DNA from 4 places in the Pantoea phytobeneficialis genome. Region 4 is predicted to be linked to each of the others. Evidence: predicted binding sites of a transcription regulator. Region 4 holds the regulator's gene; each other region holds the start of a gene.
The links. The regulator CRP, encoded in region 4, controls carbon source genes, mostly activating them, when cyclic AMP is high. The targets are predictions, from matches to a motif close to ATGTGANNNNNNTCACAT.
Positions count from the first base shown of each region.

Region 1 (5,818 bases), 180 kb from region 4:
CGCTGCTGGAACATCAGCTGCGTGCGTTACGCGATGTGGTCACCCCGGACACCCTGATTCTGGCGGCGGCAAAAGCCAAAGATATCCATAGCTCCACGCTGCAACTGTTTGAACGTATTCTCGGCGAGAGCAAAACCTCGCTGGCGTGGAAAAAAGCGCGTCTGATTTACAGCCGCTACACCGCGCCCAAGCTGCCTGACCTGGCGCAAACCACTGTCTGGCCGCTTGACGGCACCGATTATCAGATCCACAACCATGCCAACGTGTTCTCCCGCAGTTCGCTGGATATTGGCGCGCGCTTTTTTATGCAACATCTGCCGCATGATATCGAAGGGGAGATTGTCGATCTTGGCTGTGGCAATGGGGTGATTGGCCTGATGGCGCTGGAGCAGAATCCCCAGGCGGAGGTGCTGTTCTTTGACGAATCGTACATGGCGGTGGCATCCAGTCGTCTGAACGTTGAAGTGAACCGACCGCAGGATGTGAATCGCAGCCAGTTCCGCGTCAATAACGTGTTGAGCGGCTTCCCGTCCGATCGTCTGCACGCGGTGCTCTGCAACCCGCCGTTCCATCAGCAGCATGCGGTGACTGACCACCTGGCGTGGCAGATGCTGCGTGATGCCAAACGATGTCTGCAATATGGCGGCGAGTTGCGCATCGTTGGCAACCGCCACCTCGATTATCACCACAAAATGAAGAAGCTGTTTGGCAACTGCACGCTGGTGGCGTCGAATGCCAAGTTTGTGGTGCTGCGTTCGGTCAAACTGCGTTAATCACAGGCTGAGCGCCAGCTCGGTGGCTTGTGCGATGGCGCGGCGGGCATCCAGCTCCTGCGCCACATCGGCCCCGCCAATCAGCCTGACCTTTTTGCCGCGCGCAGTGAGCTGATCTGCCAGCACCCGCAGCGGTTCCTGACCGGCACAAATCACCACGTTATCCACCGCCAGCACCTGGGTTTGGTCCTGATGACGCAGGTGCAGACCCTGGTCGTCAATCTTCAGATACTCCACATCGCCCCACATGGTGACGCCGTGGGCCTGCAAACTGGCGCGATGAATCCAGCCGGTGGTGCGCGCCAGCCCGGCACCCGGTTTGCCAGATTTACGTTGCAGCAACCAGATCTGCCGATCAGCGGGCAGCGGCTGGGGGGTAATCAATCCGCCACGAGCCGCCAGTGCGCGGTCAACGCCCCAGCTTTGGTAGAAATCTTCGTGATGACCTGCCTGATGCAGCAGATATTCTGCGGTATCAAAACCGATGCCTCCCGCGCCAATAATGGCCACCCGCTTGCCGACCGGTTTTTTATCCCGCAATACGTCGAGATAGCTGAGTACGCACGGATGATCGATGCCGGGTAACGTCAGTTGGCGCGGCGCAATGCCGGTGGCGACGATCACTTCATCGGCGTCCTCCAGTTGGTCGGCGCTGACGCGGCACTGGGTATGAATCTCCACGCCAGCGGCCTGGAGTTGGTGGCGGAAATAACGCAGCGTTTCGCTGAACTCCTCTTTGCCGGGGATCTGACGGGCGATATTAAACTGCCCGCCAATCTGTGCCTCGGCTTCATATAGCGTCACCTGATGCCCGCGCTGTGCCGCCTGCAAGGCAAATGCCATACCCGCCGGTCCTGCGCCCACCACCGCCAGCCGTTTGGGTTGAGTGGCAGCGGTCACTGGCATCAGCGTTTCATGACAGGCGCGGGGATTGACCAGACAGGAGGTCACTTTGCCGACAAAAATCTGGTCGAGGCAGGCCTGATTACAGGCGATACAGGTATTGATCGCTGCGTCATCACCCGCCTGGGCTTTGCTGACAAAGGCGGCATCGGCGAGAAATGGGCGCGCCATCGACACCATATCCGCAATGCCGTCACGTAACAGCTCGGCAGCCACCGCCGGATGGTTGATGCGGTTGGTGGCAATCACCGGCACGGAAACGCGCTCGCGCAGGTGTTTGGTCACCCAGGCAAAACCGGCGCGTGGCACGCAGGTGGCGATGGTTGGAATACGCGCCTCGTGCCAACCGATGCCGCTGTTAAACAACGTGACGCCGCACTGCTCCAGTTTTTCCGCCAGATCCAGCGTTTCATGCAGCGTGCTGCCGTTGTGCACCAGATCCAGCATTGAGATGCGAAAGATAATAATGAAATCGTTACCGACCGCCTCGCGTACTGCACGCGTCACCGCCAGCGCGAAACGTTGACGGCGTGACACATCGCCACCCCAGTCGTCGTCCCGCTGGTTGGTGTGCGCTACCAGAAACTGGTTTATCAGGTAACCCTCTGAACCCATGATTTCGACGCCATCGTAACCGGCCTGCTGAGCGAGGCGGGCGCATTGGGCGAAGTCGGCGATGGTTTGCCGAATATCAGCGTCGCTCAATGCCTGGGGCATAAACGGATTGATCGGTGCTTGCAACGGTGAGGGGGCGACCAGATTGCGCTGATAACTGTAGCGTCCGGCGTGCAGGATTTGCAGGGCGATTTTGCCGCCCCCGGCATGTACCGCATCGGTGATGGTGCGATGCCAGCCGCACTGACTTTCCTGATTAAGAATGGCCCCACCCTGGGCGACCACTCCTTGCGGATTGGGCGCGATACCGCCGGTAACAATCAATGCCACCCCTTCACGCGCGCGCTCTGCATAGAAGGCAGCGAGCCGGGATGCGCCATCGGCATGTTCTTCCAGGCCGGTGTGCATGGAACCCATCAGAAAGCGGTTTTTGAGTTGGGTAAAGCCTAAATCCAGCGGAACAAACAACTCAGGATGCGGAGTCATAATCACTCATAAATTAAGTGGTCGGATGAGTTAACTTTAGCGTCAATTAATTGGGAAGGAAGTGCAATGCATCCAGCTTGTGAGAAGTGTCAAAAAAGCGCGATAAATCGCACCGCTACACCAGGGGTCCACGCGCAATTTATTGCGCGATCTTGCCTCCGACGCTGAATCAGCTTGCCCGTATCACGTTATGCGTAACAGCTTTTCCGTAACATGGTTTTGAGTGATCTTCATCACAGTTTTAACCCCTGTAACCCGGTTTTATGACCCCCATTGCAACACCACTGAATGGGGAAGTTATGAAAATCGAAACGCAATCCTGCGTGATCACCGGAAAACAACAAGTCAGCGTGGCGCAGCAGCAGGTGGAGTGGAACGGCAAAGGCACGCTGGTACGCATTACGCGCGGGGGTATTTGCGGCTCCGACCTGCATTATTATCAGGAAGGTAAAGTCGGTAGCTATGAAGTCAAGATGCCGATGATCCTCGGCCATGAAGTGATTGGTTTTGTGGTGGAAAGTGATGATCCACGCCTGAAGCCGGAACAAAAAGTGGCGGTTAACCCGTCCAAACCTTGCGGTGAATGCAAATATTGCCGCCGTGAGCAGGAAAACCAGTGCGTTTCGATGCGCTTCTTCGGCAGCGCCATGTATGTGCCGCATGTCGATGGCGGGTTTACCCAGTACAAAGTGGTGGACAGCGCGCAGTGCATCCCTTTCCCACAGGACGCAGACGAAAGCGTGATGGTGTTTGCCGAGCCGCTGGCGGTGTGCATCCATGCCACCCACCAGGCAGGCGATCTTACCGGTAAGCATGTGTTTATCTCCGGCGTTGGCCCGATTGGCTGCCTGATCGCCGCAGCGGCCAAAGCGCGTGGTGCGGCATCGATTGTCTGTAGCGATATCAGCGAACGTTCACTGGCGATGGCCCAGCAAATGGGGGCCACTGACGTGATTCATGCCGCCAACGGCGACTTCACCCCTTACCTGGCAGACAAAGGCTACTTTGACGTGTCTTTCGAAGCCTCTGGTCACCCTTCTTCGTTGCAACGCTGCCTCGACGTGACCTGCGCCAAAGGTACTCTCGTGCAGGTGGGTATGGGCGGAGCAATTCCCTCGTTCCCGATTATGCAATTGATTGCTAAAGAGATTAACCTGGTCGGTTCCTTCCGCTTTACCCATGAATTCAATACCGCTGTCGAGTGGCTGGCACAGGGCGTGGTCAAGCCGCTGCCGTTGTTCAGCGGAGCATATGGCTGGCAGGACATTGATGCGGCGTTGCAGTTTGCGGGCGACAAAACCCGGGCGGCAAAAGTCCAGTTAACATTTTAAGGAGATACGATGAGTCAGCTATTTTCCCTCGAAGGTAAACGCGTACTGATCACCGGTTCGGCGCGCGGAATTGGTTTCCTGCTGGCACGCGGTCTGGCGGAAGCGGGTGCAGAAGTGATCGTCAACGCCACCACCCCAGCCGGGGCCGAGCAGGCGGCAGCGAAACTGCGTGACCTTGGCTTGCGTGCTCAGTCGAAAGCCTTTGATGTTACACAATCGGCGCAGGTGCAGCAGGCGGTAGACGAGATTGAAGCCGAGTGGGGCGCCATTGATGTGCTGGTGAACAACGCGGGTATTCAGCGTCGCCGTCCGTTCCTCGAATTCCCTGAGCAGGACTGGAATGACGTGATTGCCGTGAACCAGACCGCGGTATTCCTGGTGTCACAAACGGTGGCGAAGAAGATGGTGGGACGTCAGCAAGGCAAAATCATCAATATCGGTTCGATGCAGAGCGAATTGGGCCGCGACACCATCACGCCGTATGCCGCTTCCAAGGGGGCCGTCACCATGCTGACACGCGGTATGTGCGTTGAGCTGGCGCGTCACAATATCCAGGTCAACGCCATTGCACCGGGCTACTTTGTTACCGAGATGACCCAGGCACTGGCTGACGATCCGGCTTTCACCGGTTGGCTCACCAAACGTACCCCAGCGGCGCGTTGGGGCAAACCTGAGGAGCTGATTGGTGCAGCGGTGTTCCTCTCCTCAAAAGCCTCCGATTTCGTCAATGGTCACTTGCTATTCGTCGATGGCGGTATGCGCGTGGCGGTGTGATGTGACTGGCGCATTCACCAGGGTGCGCCTAAACCTTAATCACCTCTTGTTTCTCTATGGATAATAAAAAATGCCAATAACCATAATCGTTCTGGGCGTGGTTCTCCTGCTGGTTTTAATGATTGTTTTCAAGGTCAACGGCTTTATCGCTCTGGTGTTTGTCTCCGCTGTGGTGGGGATTGCCGAAGGGATGACGCCGCTGAATGTCATGGCGTCGATCCAGAAAGGTATCGGCTCAACGCTGGGCGGGCTGGCGATGATCCTCGGCTTCGGTGCCATGCTTGGGCGGCTGGTGTCGGACACCGGGGCCGCGCAACGGGTCGCGACCACGTTGATTGCCGCCTTCGGGAAGGAGCGACTGCAATGGGCGCTGGTGGTCACCGGGCTGATTGTTGGTCTGGCGATGTTCTATGAAGTGGGCTTTGTGCTGCTGCTGCCGCTGGTGTTCACCATCGTTGCCGCTGCCGGGTTGCCGTTGTTGTATGTCGGTGTGCCGATGGTGGCTGCGCTGTCCGTTACGCACTGCTTCCTGCCGCCGCATCCTGGTCCAACGGCCATCGCCACTATTTTCGGCGCGAACCTCGGCACCACGCTGTTGTACGGCATGATCATCACCATCCCGACGGTCATTGTCGCCGGTCCAATCTTCTCGAAGTTCCTCAAAAGCTTTGAAAAGTCACCGCCGGAAGGGCTGTATAACCCGAAAATCTTCACGGAAGAGGAGATGCCGGGCTTCGGAATCAGTATCTTCGCCGCCGTGATCCCGGTGGTGCTGATGGCGGTCGCTGCGGTGTTTGAATTAACCACGCCGAAAGAGAATCCGCTGCGTCAGTTCTTTGAATTTATCGGCAACCCGGCAGTGGCACTGTTTATCGCCGTGGTCATTGCAGTCTTCACCCTTGGCCTGCGCAATGGGCGCAAGATGGAGCAGGTGAT
Region 1 covers NZ_CP024636.1:3,807,439-3,813,256, reverse strand. Annotated here, with positions in the region: gene rlmG (23S rRNA (guanine(1835)-N(2))-methyltransferase RlmG) at 1-773, shown strand, start outside; gene CTZ24_RS17600 (NADPH-dependent 2,4-dienoyl-CoA reductase) at 774-2,777, opposite strand; gene idnD (L-idonate 5-dehydrogenase) at 3,077-4,108, shown strand; gene idnO (gluconate 5-dehydrogenase) at 4,118-4,882, shown strand; gene CTZ24_RS17585 (gluconate:H+ symporter) at 4,953-5,818, shown strand, end outside.
Region 1: a site for CRP is predicted at 2,999-3,016, ahead of idnD (L-idonate 5-dehydrogenase). Genes of this name have one in related genera too.

Region 2 (5,818 bases), 1.4 Mb from region 4:
CCGCCGACAGTGCCGGGGCAAAAATCGATAGCTCTATGAAAAAAGTCGGTGGGTATATGGATGACAGCGGCATCACCGCCAAAGCGAAAGCGGCGCTGGTGGATGATGAAGCGATAAAAAGCACGGATATCTCAGTAAACACGCATCAGGGCGTAGTGACCTTGAGCGGTTTTGTCACCTCTCAGGATCAGGCGGAAAAAGCCGTAGCCGTGGTGCAGAAAGTTGAAGGGGTGAAATCCGTCAGTGACAAACTGCACGTTAAAGACAGCAAAACCACCTCACTGAAAGGTTATGCCGGGGATGCGGCAACCACCAGTGAAATCAAAGCTAAACTTTTAGCGGATGACATCGTGCCATCACGCAACGTGAAGGTGGAAACCACGGATGGCGTGGTGCAGTTGTCCGGTACGGTTGCCAACAAGGCGCAGTCGGACCGCGCTGAACAAATCGCCAAAGCCATTGAAGGCGTGAAAAGTGTCAAGAATGACCTGACGATTAAATCTTAACCCTGGGCGCTGCGGCTTTTCGTATCCGCCGCAGCATAATAACAACATCTTTCTGCACACCCACATTGGGATGAACTAAGCAGTTCGATTTTCACGATGGTAAGGAGAGGCTTATGTTTCGTTGGGGCATTATCTTTCTGGTGATCGCACTGATTGCTGCAGCATTAGGATTTGGCGGTCTGGCGGGTACGGCAGCATGGGCGGCTAAAATTGTCTTTATTGTCGGTATTATTCTGTTCCTCATCAGCCTGTTTACCGGGCGTAAACGACCCTGACTCTGAGTCATAGTTCGCTCACCCGGCAGTAGCCTGAAGCGGAGACCAGTCAGGGCATAATAATGACTGGTTCTCCGGGTTGCGGGCGGTGGCGATTCTGCGCTTTAGCACCCCTCAGAGAAAGAACCGCTGAGGGACACATTTTGGGTATACGCATCCCTGTGACGCTGGGAACCATCGAACCCTTAGCGCTCACGCCCTTCAAATCAAACAAAATTGCGCTGGTGTGCGAAGGTGGCGGTCAACGTGGCATCTTTACCGCCGGAGTGCTGGATGAGTTTCAGCGCGCAGGCTTCAATCCTTTTGATCTGATGCTTGGCACCTCCGCAGGCGCACAAAATCTCTCAGCGTATGTCTGCGCCCAACCGGGTTATGCGCGGCGCGTGATCACCCGTTACACCACCAGCAAACTCTTCTTTGATCCGGTGCGTTTTGTGCGTGGCGGAAATCTGATCGATCTGGACTGGCTGGTAGATATCACCAGTCAGGAGCTGCCGTTGGCGATGAGCACGGCGGAGGGGCTGTTTGCCAAAGGCAGTGAGTTTTATATGTGCGCTTGCCGCAGCGATGATTACAGCGCGCATTACTTCAGCCCAACCCGCAATACCTGGCTCGATATCATCAGAGCCTCCAGTGCCATTCCGGGGTTCTATCGCAGCGGCGTGGAGATGGATGGCATCAGTTATCTGGATGGCGGTATCAGCGATGCCATTCCGGTGCGTGAGGCGGCCCGGCGGGGTGCCGATACCGTTGTGGTGATTCGCACCGTTCCGTCGCAGATGTCGTACACACCGAAATGGATCAAGCGCATGGAACGCTGGCTGAGCGACAGCGCTTTGCAGCCAATGATCAACATCTTGCATCAGCACGAAGAAAGTTATCATGATATTCAACAATTTATCGATCAGCCGCCGGGGGATTTGCGCATTATCGAGATCTTCCCACCCAAACCGTTAGCCAGTAACGCGCTGGGCAGTCGCATCGCCTCGTTGAATCAGGATTACCATCTGGGGCGGCGCTGCGGCCGCTATTTCCTGGCCACGCTCGGGCAGTGGCTGAGTGATGCCGAACCATTTGTGCGGCATACTGTCGTTACGCCACCTGCTGCGGTGGCGAATGCGCCGGATAACCGCGAGGTCAACACGCCAGACGTGGCCGGTAACGATGCTGATTATGATGCAGGTTCGCTGGCATGAGATTTATCGATACCCACTGCCATTTTGACTTCCCGCCGTTTGTTGATGCGGCGGAAGCGAGCATTGTGCGTGCTGCGCAGGCAGGGGTTGAACGTATTATTGTACCCAGCGTCGATGCCAGCCGCTTTGCGCTGGTCAGCCAGCTGGCACAACAACATGCCGCGTTATATGCCGCGCTGGGGCTGCATCCGATTCAGATCGCCGTGCATCAGGATACGCACCTTGATCAACTGACGGATTGTCTGCACACCCCGGACGTAAAACGCGTGGCATTGGGGGAGATCGGACTCGATCTGTATATGGACGATCCCCAGTTCGACAAACAAACCCGGCTGCTGGATGGGCAGTTGAAGCTAGCCAAACGTTTCGATCTGCCGGTGATCCTCCATTCACGTCGTACCCACGATCAGCTGGCGCTGCATTTGCGCCGTCACGATCTGCCGCGCCGTGGTGTGGTGCACGGTTTTGCCGGTAGCCTGCAACAGGCACAGCGTTTTATCCAACTTGGCTATGCGATCGGCGTCGGTGGCACCATTACCTATGAACGCGCCAGTAAAACGCGTAACACCATCGCAGCATTGCCGCTGGATTCCCTGTTACTGGAAACCGATGCGCCTGATATGCCGCTGAACGGTTATCAGGGCGAACCCAATCGCCCGGAGCGAGCACGGCTGGTGTTTGATGTCTTGTGCCAGCTACGCCGTGAGCCGCCGGATGTCATCGCTGATGCGCTATGGCAAAACAGCCTGCGCGTCTTCAATCTCCCCGACTGAACCTGGTCTGATCCCTGCGTGCTGCTCTGAATTGGCTACATTTACAGGGTGGTGGCGACACAACTTTCTCAATTAATGTGATAATAATAACATCTGCATTCCCGATCGTACCGGGCATGTAATGGTGATATTTTGTGATTTTTATCACCTAATAAATGTATTATTTGCACAGTTTTCTTTTTTCATGTGATGAATGATCGAATATTTCGTCGCTCAAATTGTTAGAATTATCACATTCCCTGGCGGGCGACTTCCGCCCAGGCTGACTTTTTTGGAGAGTACCATGACTGATTTCACCGCAGCCGCGCAGCGCGCACTGCAACTGATGGATTTGACCACACTGAACGATGACGATACTGACGAAAAAGTGATCGCGCTGTGCCGCCAGGCCAAATCACCCGCTGGTAACACCGCCGCTATCTGTATCTACCCGCGCTTTATCCCGGTGGCGCGCAAAGCGTTGCGCGAGCAGGGCACACCGGAAATCCGTATCGCCACGGTGACCAACTTCCCGCATGGCAATGATGATCTGGATATCGCACTGGCGGAAACCCGCGCGGCGATCGCTTACGGTGCCGATGAGGTGGATGTGGTGTTCCCGTATCGCGCGCTGCTGGCGGGCAATCGTCAGATCGGTTTTGATCTGGTGAAAGCCTGCAAAGAAGCTTGTGCGGCATCTGGTGTATTGCTGAAAGTCATTATCGAAAGCGGTGAACTGAAAGATGCGGCGTTAATCCGTGAGGCTTCCGAAATCGCTATCGATGCCGGTGCCGACTTTATCAAAACCTCCACCGGTAAGGTGCCGGTCAACGCCACGCCGGAAACCGCCGCTATCATGCTGAGCGTGATCCGCGATAAAGGCGTGCAGCAGCAGGTCGGTTTTAAACCGGCAGGTGGCGTGCGCAGCGCAGAGGATGCGGCCCATTATCTGCAACTGGCCGACGATATCCTTGGTGCGGGTTGGGCGGATGCTCGCCATTTCCGTTTTGGCGCTTCCAGCCTGTTGGCGAGCCTGCTTAATACGCTGGGCCATGTCACCACCGCCAGCAAAGCTGGGTATTAATTGTTTTCGTAGCGGCGCGATTTATCGCGCGATTTTCAGCCGGGGAGGCAACCTTGTTCCTGCCACAAGAAATTATTCGCAAAAAACGCGATGGTCGTGAGTTGAGCGAAGCGGAGATCCGTTTCTTTATCAACGGTGTGCGTGATAACAGCGTATCAGAGGGACAAATCGCCGCGCTGGCGATGACCATCTGGTTCCACGATATGTCGCTGGCCGAACGCGTGGCGCTGACGATGGCGATGCGTGATTCCGGCACGGTGTTGAACTGGCAGGCGCTGAACCTCAACGGGCCAATTGTCGATAAACATTCAACCGGCGGCGTGGGTGATGTGACTTCGCTGATGCTTGGCCCGATGATCGCCGCCTGTGGTGGTTATGTGCCGATGATCTCGGGTCGTGGTCTTGGCCATACCGGCGGCACGCTGGATAAGCTGGAAGCGATCCCCGGTTTTGACATCTTCCCGAGCGATGATCGTTTCCGCGAGATCATCAAAGAAAATGGGGTGGCGATCATCGGTCAGACCAACTCGCTGGCACCGGCTGACAAACGTTTTTACGCGACACGCGATATCACCGCCACCGTTGATTCGATCCCGCTGATCACCGCCTCGATCCTGGCGAAAAAGCTGGCGGAAGGGCTGGATGCGTTGGTGATGGATGTCAAAGTGGGCAGCGGTGCCTTTATGCCAACCTTTGAAGCCTCAGAAAACCTGGCACAGGCGATTGTCGGCGTTGCCAATGGCGCAGGGTGCAAAACCACCGCGCTGCTGACCGACATGAATCAGGTGCTGGCTTCCAGCGCCGGTAACGCCCTGGAAGTGCGTGAAGCGGTGCAGTTCCTTACCGGCGAAGCGCGTAATCCCCGCCTGCTGGAGGTGACGCTGGCGCTGTGCAGTGAAATGCTGATATCCGGCAAGCTGGCGTCAAATGACTCCGAGGCTCGGCAGCAACTGCAACGGGTGCTGGATAACGGCCAGGCGGCAGAGGTGTTTGGCCGTATGGTAGCCGCGCAGCAAGGCCCGACGGACTTTATCCAGCGTATGGACCATTACCTGCCTGCCGCCATGCTCAGTAAAGCGGTGTATGCCGACCAGCCGGGCATTGTCAGCGCGATGGATACCCGCGCCCTCGGCATGGCGGTGGTGGCACTGGGCGGTGGTCGTCAACGCGCCAGCGATACCATTGATTACAGCGTTGGTCTGAGCGAAATGATTACCCTTGGGGCGCAGGCTGATGCACAACGCCCACTGGCGGTAATCCACGCCGCAACCGAAGCGCAATGGCAGCAGGCTGCCGCTGCGGTCAAAGCAGCCATCACCCTGAGTGACACTGCGCCGCCTGAGACGCCGGTGGTTTATCGCCGCATCAGCGAATAGTTGCCGCCGCTGCGTGCCAGGCCGAAGCCATTCGGGTATACTGATCTGATCGCTTTTTTTTGACTTGTCATCGCGCAGTTGCGCAGGAGACTTGCATGAAACGTGCTTTTATTATGGTGCTCGATTCCTTTGGGATCGGCTCCAGCAAAGACGCCGCTAAGTTCGGCGATGAAGGATCGGATACGCTCGGCCATATCGCCGAAGCGTGCTTTGCAGGCCAGGCCAATGAAGGCCGCGAAGGTCCGCTGCACTTGCCAAACCTCACCGCGCTGGGGTTGGGTAAAGCCGCTGAACTCTCCACCGGGCGTTTCCCGCCAGGGTTGGATCCGCGTGCGGAAATTATCGGCGCCTATGCCTACGCCAGTGAACTCTCCTCCGGTAAAGATACGCCGTCAGGCCATTGGGAAATTGCCGGTGTGCCGGTACTGTTCGACTGGGGCTACTTCAGCGACAAGGAGAACAGCTTCCCGCAGGAACTGCTGGATAAACTGGTACAACGCGCCGATCTGCCAGGCTACCTCGGCAACTGTCACTCATCCGGGACGGTGATCCTTGACCAACTCGGCGAGGAGCACATGAAAACCGGCAAGCCGATTTTCTACACCTCGGCGGATTCGGTATTCCAGATT
Region 2 covers NZ_CP024636.1:2,541,634-2,547,451, forward strand. Annotated here, with positions in the region: gene osmY (molecular chaperone OsmY) at 1-506, shown strand, start outside; gene CTZ24_RS11830 (DUF1328 domain-containing protein) at 620-781, shown strand; gene CTZ24_RS11835 (patatin-like phospholipase family protein) at 925-1,977, shown strand; gene CTZ24_RS11840 (TatD family hydrolase) at 1,974-2,750, shown strand; gene deoC (deoxyribose-phosphate aldolase) at 3,034-3,813, shown strand; gene deoA (thymidine phosphorylase) at 3,867-5,189, shown strand; gene deoB (phosphopentomutase) at 5,285-5,818, shown strand, end outside.
Region 2: a site for CRP is predicted at 2,826-2,843, ahead of deoC (deoxyribose-phosphate aldolase). Genes of this name have one in related genera too.

Region 3 (5,818 bases), 680 kb from region 4:
GGCGATACCACAGCCAGCAGAACCGGCACCCAGGAACACCACTTTTTGTTCGCACAGGCGGCTGCCTGCGGCACGGCTGGCGGCGATCAACGTACCCACGGTCACCGCGGCGGTGCCCTGAATATCATCGTTGAAGCAGCAGATTTCATCACGATAACGTTCCAGCAGCGGCATGGCGTTTTTCTGGGCGAAGTCTTCAAATTGCAGCAGAACTTTCGGCCAGCGGCGTTTAACGGCCTGGATAAAATCATTAACGAAGGCTTCGTACTCTTCGCCAGAAATACGCGGATGACGCCAGCCCATGTACAGCGGGTCATTCAGCAATTGCTGGTTATTGGTACCTACATCCAGCACTACCGGCAGGGTATACGCCGGACTGATGCCACCACAGGCGGTATACAGCGAAAGTTTACCAATCGGGATCCCCATGCCGCCGATGCCGAGGTCACCGAGGCCGAGAATACGTTCACCATCCGTGACCACAATTACCTTCACGTTCTGTTTGGTGGCGTTTTGCAGCATGTCTTCGATGCGGTCGCGATTGTTATAGGAAATAAACACGCCGCGTGCGCGACGATAAATCTCGGAGAAGTGTTCACAGGCGGCACCGACCGTCGGGGTGTAGATGATCGGCATCATCTCTTCCAGATGATTGTCCAGCAGTCGGTAGAACAGGGTTTCGTTGGTGTCCTGGATATTACGCAGATAGACGTGCTTGTCGTTATTGTTCTTAAAATCCTGGAATTGACGCCAGGCACGCTCTGCCTGTTCTTCAATGGTTTCAACCGCTTCGGGCAGCAGGCCATTAAGATTGAATTCATTACGTTCTTCGAGAGAGAAGGCGCTGCCTTTGTTCAACAGCGGAAATTCCAGCAGGATCGGACCCGCGTAAGGAATATACAGCGGACGTTTACTTTCGTACTCGAGTTCCATGCAATGTTTGCTCCGGTTGCAGTGTTTTCTGGCGTGTCGCCGGGAAAGGTAACGCCAGCCTTTCTTATTGTGAAGTGATTTCTGGCGCCCGATCCTATGAAATTTCCTGCGGATGTACAGCTTTTGTTAATAAAAGGTCACAAAAGCGGTAAAAGGATCACTTAACTGCAATGGCTGACAAGGTTTCTGTTGCAAACGCATGACAACCCAGCGCCGCAAGTGTCGCACGCGTGGCATCTCGCTGGCTGAGGGTTGCCGTCTGACACTCCGCCAGTACCGCCTGCTGAATGCCATCCAGGGCTTCGTTATGCATATTCATCAGAATCAATGCTGCCTGTAGCGGTGGCAGGCTGGGATTAAACGCGGCATTTTCGGCGTAGCGTCCGGTAAAAATCTGCCCACTGCGACTGCGTAGCGCCACGCCGCTGTAGCTCTGACTGTAGGGTGCATGGCTTTGATTGGCGGCTTCGATGGCTGCCTGTTGCAGTGTATCGCCCTGCAAAGCAAAACCATGATCAACCGGGGTGAGCAAACGTTCGGCAATATTCAAATCTGCCGGGCCAAAGGCATCGGGCAGATAATCGCCAAGGGTGCGGATTGCCCGTCCCGGCAGGCTGACGCGAATTGCGGTGCCACTGTTCAGTTCATTCATAAACTGGCGGCAGTGCCCGCAAGGTGTGTAGTTGACGGTGATGGTTTCCAGCCGGGTTTCACCACGCAGCCAGGCATGGGTGATAGCGCTTTGCTCAGCATGTACTGTCTGCTGCAATGGGGCGTTGCGGAACTCCATATTGGCACCAAAATACCAGTTGCCACTGATGCCGCGCGCGATCGCGCCCACGTTAAAGTTCGACACCGGGGCAATCGCGCAGGATGCCGCCAATGGCAACAGCGCGAGAGCGAGGGCATCTGCATCCAGACCGGTAGCCTGCTGTAGCTGTGTCACTTCATTGGCATGCAGCACGCCATGAAAATCGGCCGCGTCCAGCAAGGGTTGCAGCGCCTGTTGCAGTCTGAGCGGCAGGGCAGAGAAAGCGGAAGTGAATCTTGGATGCATGATGGCCTCGTTACCTCGTCAGCGGCGGCACGCCGCCAGAAGGTTTATATGTGATCTATATCTCTCTGACAATGTAAGACGATTTGCGCGTTTCAACTTTGAGAGATCTCTCGCAAGTTTCATCCCAGCCAGTGCATCAGGACCGGGTAGAGAAACGGTGCCAGTAACGACGTAATAATGCCGCAAATCACCAACGCCAGAGAACTGAATGCCCCTTCCTGATAATCAATTTCCGCCGCTCGCGCAGTACCCAACGCATGCGAAGCATTGCCAATGGCTAGTCCCCGCGATGCTTTGCTTTTTACCTGTAACAGATTCAGCAGCATATGACCGAACACGGCACCCAGCACCCCAGCAATCAGCACGCAGATGGCGCTGATGGCGGGAATACCATGCAGCGAGCCGGACACGGCCATCGCGATCGGCGTGGTGACGGATTTCGGCATAATGGTGGCGGCGATCTCCGGGGTCGCTCCCAGCCATAACGCAATGGCGGTGCCGGAAATCATGGCGGTCAGGCTGCCAATAAAACAGACGCTGATAATGGTTTTCCAGCGCGCGCGGATTTGATGCATCTGCTCATACAACGGCAGGGCCAGTGCAACCACGGCAGGTTGTAATAATTGATTCAGCAGCGCACTGCCCGCGAAGTAACGCGCATAAGGCATATGGGTGAGCAACAAAATTGGAATCACAATCGCCATCGCCACCAGCAGCGGATTAATGATGGAGATATTGATTTTCGCGGCCAGCTTGCGTGCCAGGAAATAAGCGGCGAGGGTGAGGGGTAATGACCACCAGATGTCACTCATCGTTCGATTCCTTCCTCACTTTTGGCCGTTGCATCCGTTCAGCGCTCAGGCTCACCACCACCAACACCAGGAAAGTACTGACCAGGCAGGAAACCACAATCGGACCGAATTGGGCGGTAAGGATGTCGGTATAGCCCATCACGCCAACACTGATCGGCACAAACAGCAACGCCATGTAGCGGATCATCAAGTGGCAGCCAGGCTTGACCCAATCAACCGGCAGAATTTGCAGTGCCAGCAAGGCAAACAACAGCAACATACCGATGATGCTACCGGGAATGGTGATCGGGAGAAGGGCGGCAATGCCGATTCCGGCATAAAGAGCAGCGTAAATAATGACAAAGGCACGTAAATAGCGCCAGCAGACAGACAGCACGGTGGGCATGACAGGCTCCTGTTTTCTCAGGACTTCATCATACGCATTAAGCGCATAGCGTGCCAGAGATCACATTGCGAGACAGATTCCGGGTTTGGCGGCATTTCCAGACAGGCCCGGTAAAAAAGCATAGTCTGGCGGCGTTCATAAGGAGGTGAGAATGAAAAGAGCGATTCTGCTGCGACGTGAGCTTCGCAAGAATATGACTGAGGCGGAACTTCGGTTATGGCGTTTTTTGCGTGACCGGAATTTATGCGGGGTAAAATTCCGTCGGCAATACGCAATCGGACGTTACATTGTCGACTTTGCCTGTATCGAGCGTTTACTGGTTATCGAGCTTGATGGTGGTCAGCACGCTGAACAATCGACGTTGCACTACGATGAAGTCAGGACAGCCTATTTGCATCGTTGCGGATGGCGGGTGATTCGCTTCTGGAATAATCAGGTGTTTTGCGAATTAGATGCGGTGGTGGAGGAGATTTATCGGCAACTTAATTGGTCACCCTCACCCTAACCCTCTCCCGCTTGCGGGAGAGGGCCGCACAAACATCTCCCTCTCCCGCAAGCGGGAGAGGGCCGCACAAACATCTCCCTCTGCCGCAAGCGGGAGAGGGCCGCACAAACATCTCCCTCTGCCGCAAGCGGGAGAGGGCCGCACAAACATCTCCCTCTGCCGCAAGCGGGAGAGGGCCGCACAAACATCTCCCTCTCCCGCTTGCGGGAGAGGGCCGGGGTGAGGGTAACAGCAGCGTATTATTTTACCGGCATCCCCGGTTGCGCGCCGCTATCCACCGACAATACAAACAGGTCTTTTCCACCCGGTCCGGCTGACAGCACCATGCCTTCCGAGATACCAAAACGCATCTTACGCGGTGCCAGGTTGGCAACGATGATGGTCATCTTGCCGACCAACACGGACGGATCCGGATAGGCAGCACGGATACCCGAGAAGATCTGACGTTTTTCGCCGCCAAGATCCAGCTCCAGACGCAGCAATTTATCCGAACCCTCCACCAGCTCAGCCTTCTCGATCAGCGCCACGCGCATATCGACTTTAGCGAAATCATCAATGGTGATGGCATCGCCAATCGGCGCGTCAGCCAAAGGTCCGGTAACAGCCGGTTTGTTGGCCGCGGCAGCATCTTCTTTTGATGCTTCAACCAGGGCGTCGACTTTAGCCATCTCAATGCGGCCATACAGCGCTTTGAACGGTGCCACGTTGTGATCCAACAGCGGTTGCTGAATGGCATCCCAGCTCAATTCGCTTTGCAGGAAGGCTTCTGCACGCGCGCTGAGCGACGGCAGTACCGGCTTCAGCCAGGTCATCAGTACGCGGAACAGGTTGATACCCATTGAACAGATGGCTTGCAGGTCAGCGTCACGGCCTTCCTGTTTCGCTACCACCCACGGTGCCTGCTCATCCACATAACGGTTGGCGAGATCCGCCAGCGCCATGATTTCACGGATTGCGCGGTTATATTCACGGCTGGCCCAGGCTTCGCCGATCTTCTCAGAAGCATCGATAAAGGTCTGATACAACGCAGGGTCCGCCAGCTCAGCCGACAGTTTGCCGCCAAAGCGTTTGGTCAGGAAGCCCGCGTTACGTGACGCCAGGTTCACCACTTTGTTGACGATGTCTGCGTTGACGCGCTGGACGAAGTCTTCCAGATTCAGATCGATATCATCAATGCGTGAAGAGAGCTTCGCCGCGTAGTAGTAACGCAGGCTGTCGGCATCCAGGTGCTGCAACCAGGTGCTGGCCTTGATGAAGGTGCCGCGTGATTTCGACATCTTCGCGCCGTTTACCGTCACATAGCCGTGTACAAACAGGTTAGTCGGCTTACGGTATTGGCTGCCTTCCAGCATCGCTGGCCAGAACAGGCTGTGGAAATAAACGATATCTTTGCCAATAAAGTGATACAGCTCGGTAGTGGAATCTTGTTTCCAGAATTCGTCAAAATCGATATTGCCGCGTTTGTCGCACAGGTTCTTAAAGGAACCCATATAGCCGATAGGCGCATCAAGCCATACGTAGAAATATTTGCCCGGAGCATCAGGGATTTCGAAGCCGAAATACGGGGCATCACGCGAGATGTCCCACTGTTGCAGGCCAGACTCGAACCACTCCTGCATCTTGTTCGCCACTTGCTCCTGCAACGCGCCAGAACGGGTCCATGCCTGAAGCATTTCACTGAAAGACGGCAGGTCGAAGAAGAAGTGTTCGGAATCACGCATCACCGGTGTCGCACCAGAGACGACGGATTTTGGCTCGATCAATTCCGTCGGGCTGTAGGTCGCGCCACAGACTTCACAGTTGTCACCATACTGATCCGGCGATTTACATTTCGGGCAGGTACCTTTGACGAAACGGTCAGGCAGGAACATGCCTTTTTCCGGGTCGAACAGTTGAGAAATGGTGCGATTTTTAATAAAGCCGTTCTCTTTCAGACGGCGATAAATCAGCTCCGACAGCTGGCGGTTCTCATCGCCGTGCGTCGAGTGATAGTTGTCATAGCTGATGTCGAAGCCGGCGAAATCTGTCTCGTGTTCCTGCTTCATCTCAGCAATCATCTGCTCAGGCGCGATACCGAGCTGCTGGGCTTTCAGCATGATCGGTGTGCCGTGCGCATCATCAGCGCA
Region 3 covers NZ_CP024636.1:3,307,387-3,313,204, forward strand. Annotated here, with positions in the region: gene CTZ24_RS15335 (NAD-dependent malic enzyme) at 1-933, opposite strand, end outside; gene cdd (cytidine deaminase) at 1,091-1,990, opposite strand; gene CTZ24_RS15345 (CidB/LrgB family autolysis modulator) at 2,110-2,802, opposite strand; gene CTZ24_RS15350 (CidA/LrgA family protein) at 2,795-3,187, opposite strand; gene CTZ24_RS15355 (endonuclease domain-containing protein) at 3,339-3,692, shown strand; gene metG (methionine--tRNA ligase) at 3,932-5,818, opposite strand, start outside.
Region 3: a site for CRP is predicted at 2,039-2,056, ahead of cdd (cytidine deaminase). Genes of this name have one in related genera too.

Region 4 (5,818 bases):
TAGCGGCAAGCTGTTCGCTTACGAACACTACGGCATCACCCCGGATATCATCACCACCGCGAAAGCGCTGGGCGGCGGCTTCCCGGTAAGCGCGATGCTGACCACCAATGAAATCGCCTCGGTGATGGCTCCCGGCGTGCATGGCACCACTTACGGCGGCAACCCGCTGGCCTGTGCGATTGCCGAAACGGCGCTCGACATCATCAACACCCCTGACGTGCTGGACGGTGTTGAATCACGCCGTCAGCAGTTTGTGGAAGCCTTGAAAGCGTTGGATAGCAAATTTGACCTGTTCACGGATATTCGTGGCAAAGGTCTGTTGATCGGTGCGGCATTGAAGCCGCAGCATGCCAGCAAGGCGCGTGACATTCTGCATGCCGCTGCCGCCGAAGGTCTGATGATCCTGACTGCTGGCAATGATGTGATCCGTTTTGTACCGTCACTGGTGATTGAACCGACCGATATCGAAGAGGGTATGGCGCGGTTCGCAGTGGCTATCGAGAAGGTGCTGGCGGCGTAACTCAGTTTTTCACCCGTAGTCCGGTCAGCCAGCGGCCATGATGTGGTCGCTGGCTCCATGCCAGAGAAGAGATGGTGTGCATCACGTTCAGGTGTTGCAGAATGCGCTTCACATGCTGCTCGACAATCGTTACCGCCCCCTCATTGATGTTTTCCGGTGCTTCCAGAATATTGCTGTCGTTACCGGGGCCATCATGCTCCAGCCGCTGCTGACAGCGTTGCAGCGCGATCTCACAGGATTGCAGATACCTTTCCGCCAACTTAGGCGTCAGCATGGTATGTTCGCGTGCCAGGATAGTCATGGCGTTGATGTGTTCGACAATAAACTGACTGTGCGTCACCCAGAGCCGCATATCTTTCAGGTACTGCGAATTGAAGCCCGGCTCGGTCATCGCCTGATTCAGCGAGTTAAACATGGCGTTATGCGCCTGGTTGACCTTGATGCGCTGATACGCCAGTTTCTCCGGTGACTGCTCCGGTCCGAGCAATAATTGCATCGCTTCCTGGTCGGCTTCCAGCGCATCGTGCGCATTCTTACGCAGTAAGCCGCTCTGCCACTGCGGCCACAGCCAAATCATGCCGCCAAAGGCAATCAGACATCCCATTAGCGTATCCATCATGCGTGGCAGCAGGAACTGCGCGCCATTCAGTGACAGCAACTGGAGCGAATACACCGCCGTCACCGTAAAGCCAATCATTGACCAGCCGTAATATTTACGTGTCACCAGATAGCTGGCGAGGGTGATCGCCAGCATAAACAACAGGGTGATGGATTCCGGTACGTCAAAGCGTAACGAGGCGGCAGCAATCAACAGCCCGGCAAAGGTGCCGAGCGCTCGGTGTTGAATTCTTACCCGAGTGGCGCTGTAGCCATTCTGGCTGACGAACATGGTGGTCATCAGAATCCAGTAAGGTTTGGGGATGTTGAAGAACAGCGCCAGCGCGCTACCAAACATCAGCATCACGGCAAAACGTGCAGCGGTGCGTAAGGCGGGGGATTTCAGCGACAGATAGCTGCGCAGCGCCGGAAAAAACGGCAGACGCCGTTGGCGATCGGCCATCAGATCACGGGTATACAGCGGTTTCTGGGTGCGCAGCACGCGCGCAATGCGGCTGAAGTGATACAGGCAGAAATTCCCCACCGGATTGTCCGGGTGCTGGCGGGCAATTTTTTCCAGCGCACCCAGCTGCTTATCCATTTGAAACCGTTCCGGCAGCTGGTGATACAAAATGGCATCGGCCAGCAAGCGCAGACGGGCGGAGATGGTCTTGGCATTCCAGCGAATCACCGCTTCAGCATGGCTCTGCTCCACCAGCTTTTGCACTTCTTCCGGCTGATGCAGGCTGACGGAGATATGTTCCTGCAAATCGAGTGCCACCTGAAAGGCACGCGTCAGGCGTTTATGGCTGTTATCGCGGCTGGCCGACAGCATATGCATTTGCTGGTAGCAGGTGGTGATCAGATCTACCGCTTTTTGCTGGCGTGCCAGCAACGGCGGCAGCGCTTTCTCCGGGTCGGTCAGCTGCGTCAACAGGGTATATTTGGCATCGCAATAATCCGCCAGCTCACGGTACAGCAGGCTCAGCGACTCGCGCATCGGCTGCTCTTTCCACAGCCAAAACCAGAACCAGTTGAACAACCCATACCACAAGGTCCCGCCGATATAGAGCAGCGGAGGCACCCAGATCGGCATACGTCCCACCAGGCTCAGGGTAAAGATGGAGGCAATCAGCGTGGCGGGTAACAAGCGGCCATGCAACGGGCTGATCTCACCCGTCACGCCCACTAATAGTGGCAGCACCAGCAGAATCAGCGGCAGGGGGACGTGATAATCCGTCAGCCACTGGATCAGAAAGCTGCCGGTCGCAAACAGGGAACCGCCAATAATCAGGCGTTTAAAAAAGCGTTTATGGGGCGTATCAAGACCGGCGATGTTGCAACAGGCGGGCACTAAGGAGAACAGCAAGCCTTTTTGCAGGTCGCCAAACAGCCAGCCGAGGGCCACGGGCAGGCACAGCACCAGCGTTTGCCGCAGGGCATAGTTCACTTCGGGATGATAGATGATTCGACGCCACATCAGCTCATCGCAGACAAAAACGGCGTGATGCTGCCATCACGCCGTGGGTGAGAAGAAATTAGCGGGTGCCGTAAACGACGATGGTTTTACCATGTGCGGAGATCAGGTTTTGATCTTCCAGCATTTTCAGAATACGGCCAACTGTCTCGCGTGAGCATCCGACGATCTGACCAATTTCCTGACGGGTGATTTTGATCTGCATCCCGTCCGGGTGGGTCATGGCATCGGGCTGTTTGGCCAGATTGAGCAGCGTCTGCGCAATGCGACCGGTCACATCAAGGAAGGCAAGGTTGCCCACTTTTTCTGATGTCACCTGTAGGCGACGCGCCATCTGCGCCGAAAGACGCATTAAAATATCCGGGTTTACCTGAATCAGCTGACGGAATTTTTTGTAGGAAATTTCAGCCACTTCGCAGGCAGTTTTGGCTCGTACCCAGGCACTACGTTCCTGACCTTCTTCAAACAGGCCAAGCTCGCCGATGAAATCCCCCTGATTGAGGTAGGAGAGAATCATCTCTTTGCCTTCTTCATCCTTGATCAGCACCGCAACGGCACCTTTCACGATGTAGTAGAGCGTTTCCGCTTTCTCACCCTGATGAATCAGGGTGCTTTTGGATGGATATTTGTGAATATGGCAATGGGACAGGAACCATTCGAGTGTAGGGTCTGTTTGCGGTTTGCCGAGAACCATTCGCTATTATCCTCTGTTGTAATCGTGCCCAAAACACAGGGGGCAGTTTTCCCTGTCAGGCGGTGAAATCGTAGAGCGCTTCCTGTTAAGGAAAATTATTCGGGTGGACTCTTAAGCCAGGCTTCTGATTCTTCCCGCCTTCGTCTATTGCGACGAAAATATTTTCAGCTCTGTTTGTAGCACAGCTTTTGCTAGCTGTCTTCTGTTGTCTCGCTTCAGCAAAAGGGCGATTAGTCTGGATTGCTGTTTCTCAGGTGAAAGCGTACTCTGGCGGCAAATCAGCCTATTCAGGAGAAAGAATAATGCAGGCACGGGTTAAATGGGTGGAAGGGCTTACCTTTCTCGGAGAATCCTCATCAGGTCACCAGATATTAATGGATGGCAATTCGGGCGACAAAGCACCGAGCCCGATGGAGATGGTGCTGATGGCGGCAGGCGGTTGCAGCGCGATTGACGTCGTGTCGATCCTGCAAAAAGGGCGCAATGATGTGAAGGATTGTGAGGTCAAACTGACCTCGGAACGTCGTGAAGAAGCGCCACGCATTTTCACACATATCAACCTGCATTTTATTGTTACCGGCAAAGCGCTGGGCGATAAAGCAGTGGCGCGGGCGGTTGATCTGTCGGCTGAAAAATATTGCTCGGTAGCGATTATGCTGGGCAAAGGGGTAGAAATCACCCACAGCTACGAGGTTATTGAACTCTAGCCCGGTCGTAACGGCGCGATAAATCGCGCCGTTACGGTTATGTTTGATTATTCGATGCGTTTGCCTTCAATCAGTCGCTGCACCAGCGGCGTCATAATCAGCTCCATCGCCAGACCCATTTTGCCGCCGGGCACCACCAGGGTGTTCATATGCGAGATAAAGGAATCCTGAATCATCGCCAGCAGATAGGGGAAGGCAATACCTTCCAGACCACGGAAATGGATCACCACAAAGCTTTCATCAAGTGATGGAATTTCACGCGCAGCAAACGGGTTAGACGTATCGACGGTGGGTACGCGCTGGAAGTTGATATGGGTGCGTGAGAACTGCGGGGTGATGAAGTTGATGTAATCTTCCATCGAACGCACCACCGAATCCATCACCGCTTCGCGTGAATGGCCGCGCTCGCTGGTGTCGCGAATCAGCTTTTGAATCCACTCAAGGTTGACGATCGGTACCACACCTACCAATAAGTCGACGTGTTCAGCCACGTTGTGCTGCTGCGTCACCACCCCGCCGTGCAAGCCTTCATAAAACAACACATCGGTGTTTTCCGGCAGCGGCTGCCACGGGGTGAAGGTACCCGGCACCTGATTCCACGGCACGGCCTCGTCATAGGTATGCAGATATTTGCGCGACTGACCAAGACCGGTTTTACCGTATTGCTTAAAGGTTTGCTCCAGCAGGCCAAAATCGTTGGCCTCCGGGCCGAAATAGCTGATATGACGGCCAAGGTCGCGCGCTTTGCGGATCGCCATGTCCATCTCAGGGCGCGTGTAGCGATGAAAACTGTCACCTTCGACCTCCGCCGCATGCAGGTTCAACTGCTGGAATATTTTGCGGAAGGCAAGGCTGGTGGTGGTGGTTCCGGCGCCGCTGGAACCGGTAACGGCAATGATCGGATGCCTGGCTGACATAACAAAGCTCCCTGTGAAGTCCGGCGATGAGCATTGTTAGCACGAAAAGCCGGGATGTGCATTAGCCGCGAAATTCACCGCGTGCCATGATATTGACGGTTTCGTGCAGTTCTGACCACACCAGTACTGCGTCACCGCGTTCCAGCTGGCGACGCACATCAGCGACTTTTTGCGCCAGACTGCGCTCCTGTTCACCGTAGTCGGTGCCTTCGCGTAATACAAAGGCTTCGATCAGGTTTTCCAGCGTTTCAGCTTCAAGTTGTTGCCACGGAATAATCACGATCATACATCCAGGTAAGTTGATAGCCACTGCGGCACGCGTTGTTCCAGCCACATTTGCGGTCGTAGCAGCGTACCGCCAACAAAGCCGACATGGCCGCCTTGCTGCGTCAGCTGATATTGAATCGAGGACGACAGTTGCTCCGGCTTCGGTATTACTGCGTCGGTCATAAAGGGATCGTCCTTAGCATGGATGATCAGCAGCGGTTTGCGTACCCCGGTCAGCAGCGGCATCGCGCTGGCACGATGATAATAATCGCCTGCGTCGACAAAACCGTGTGCTCTGGAGGTGACGGCATCGTCAAAGTCGCGCAGGCGGCGCAGGGCGCGCAGTTCGCGTAAATCGACCGGCAGGGTGCCAGGCCAGGCTTTCAACTTACGTTTAGCGTTCTTTTTCAGCTGCGTCAGCAGGTAGTGCTGATAAAAACGTGAGAAACCGTTCTCCAGCTTCTGGCTACAGGGTTCCAGCAGCAGGGGCGCAGAGATGGCGACTGCGGCATCCAGCGGCGCATCATGTCCCTCCAACCCGGTCAGACATGCCAGCATATTACCGCCCAGCGACACGCCGACGGCGGTGGTGGGGACATCGCCCCATTCCCGCTTTAACCAGCGCAGAAAGTAGCTGGC
Region 4 covers NZ_CP024636.1:3,985,492-3,991,309, reverse strand. Annotated here, with positions in the region: gene argD (bifunctional acetylornithine/succinyldiaminopimelate transaminase) at 1-520, shown strand, start outside; gene CTZ24_RS18610 (YccS/YhfK family putative transporter) at 522-2,597, opposite strand; gene crp (cAMP-activated global transcriptional regulator CRP) at 2,656-3,288, opposite strand; gene CTZ24_RS18600 (OsmC family protein) at 3,591-3,995, shown strand; gene CTZ24_RS18595 (phosphoribulokinase) at 4,043-4,912, opposite strand; gene CTZ24_RS18590 (YheU family protein) at 4,974-5,192, opposite strand; gene CTZ24_RS18585 (hydrolase) at 5,195-5,818, opposite strand, start outside.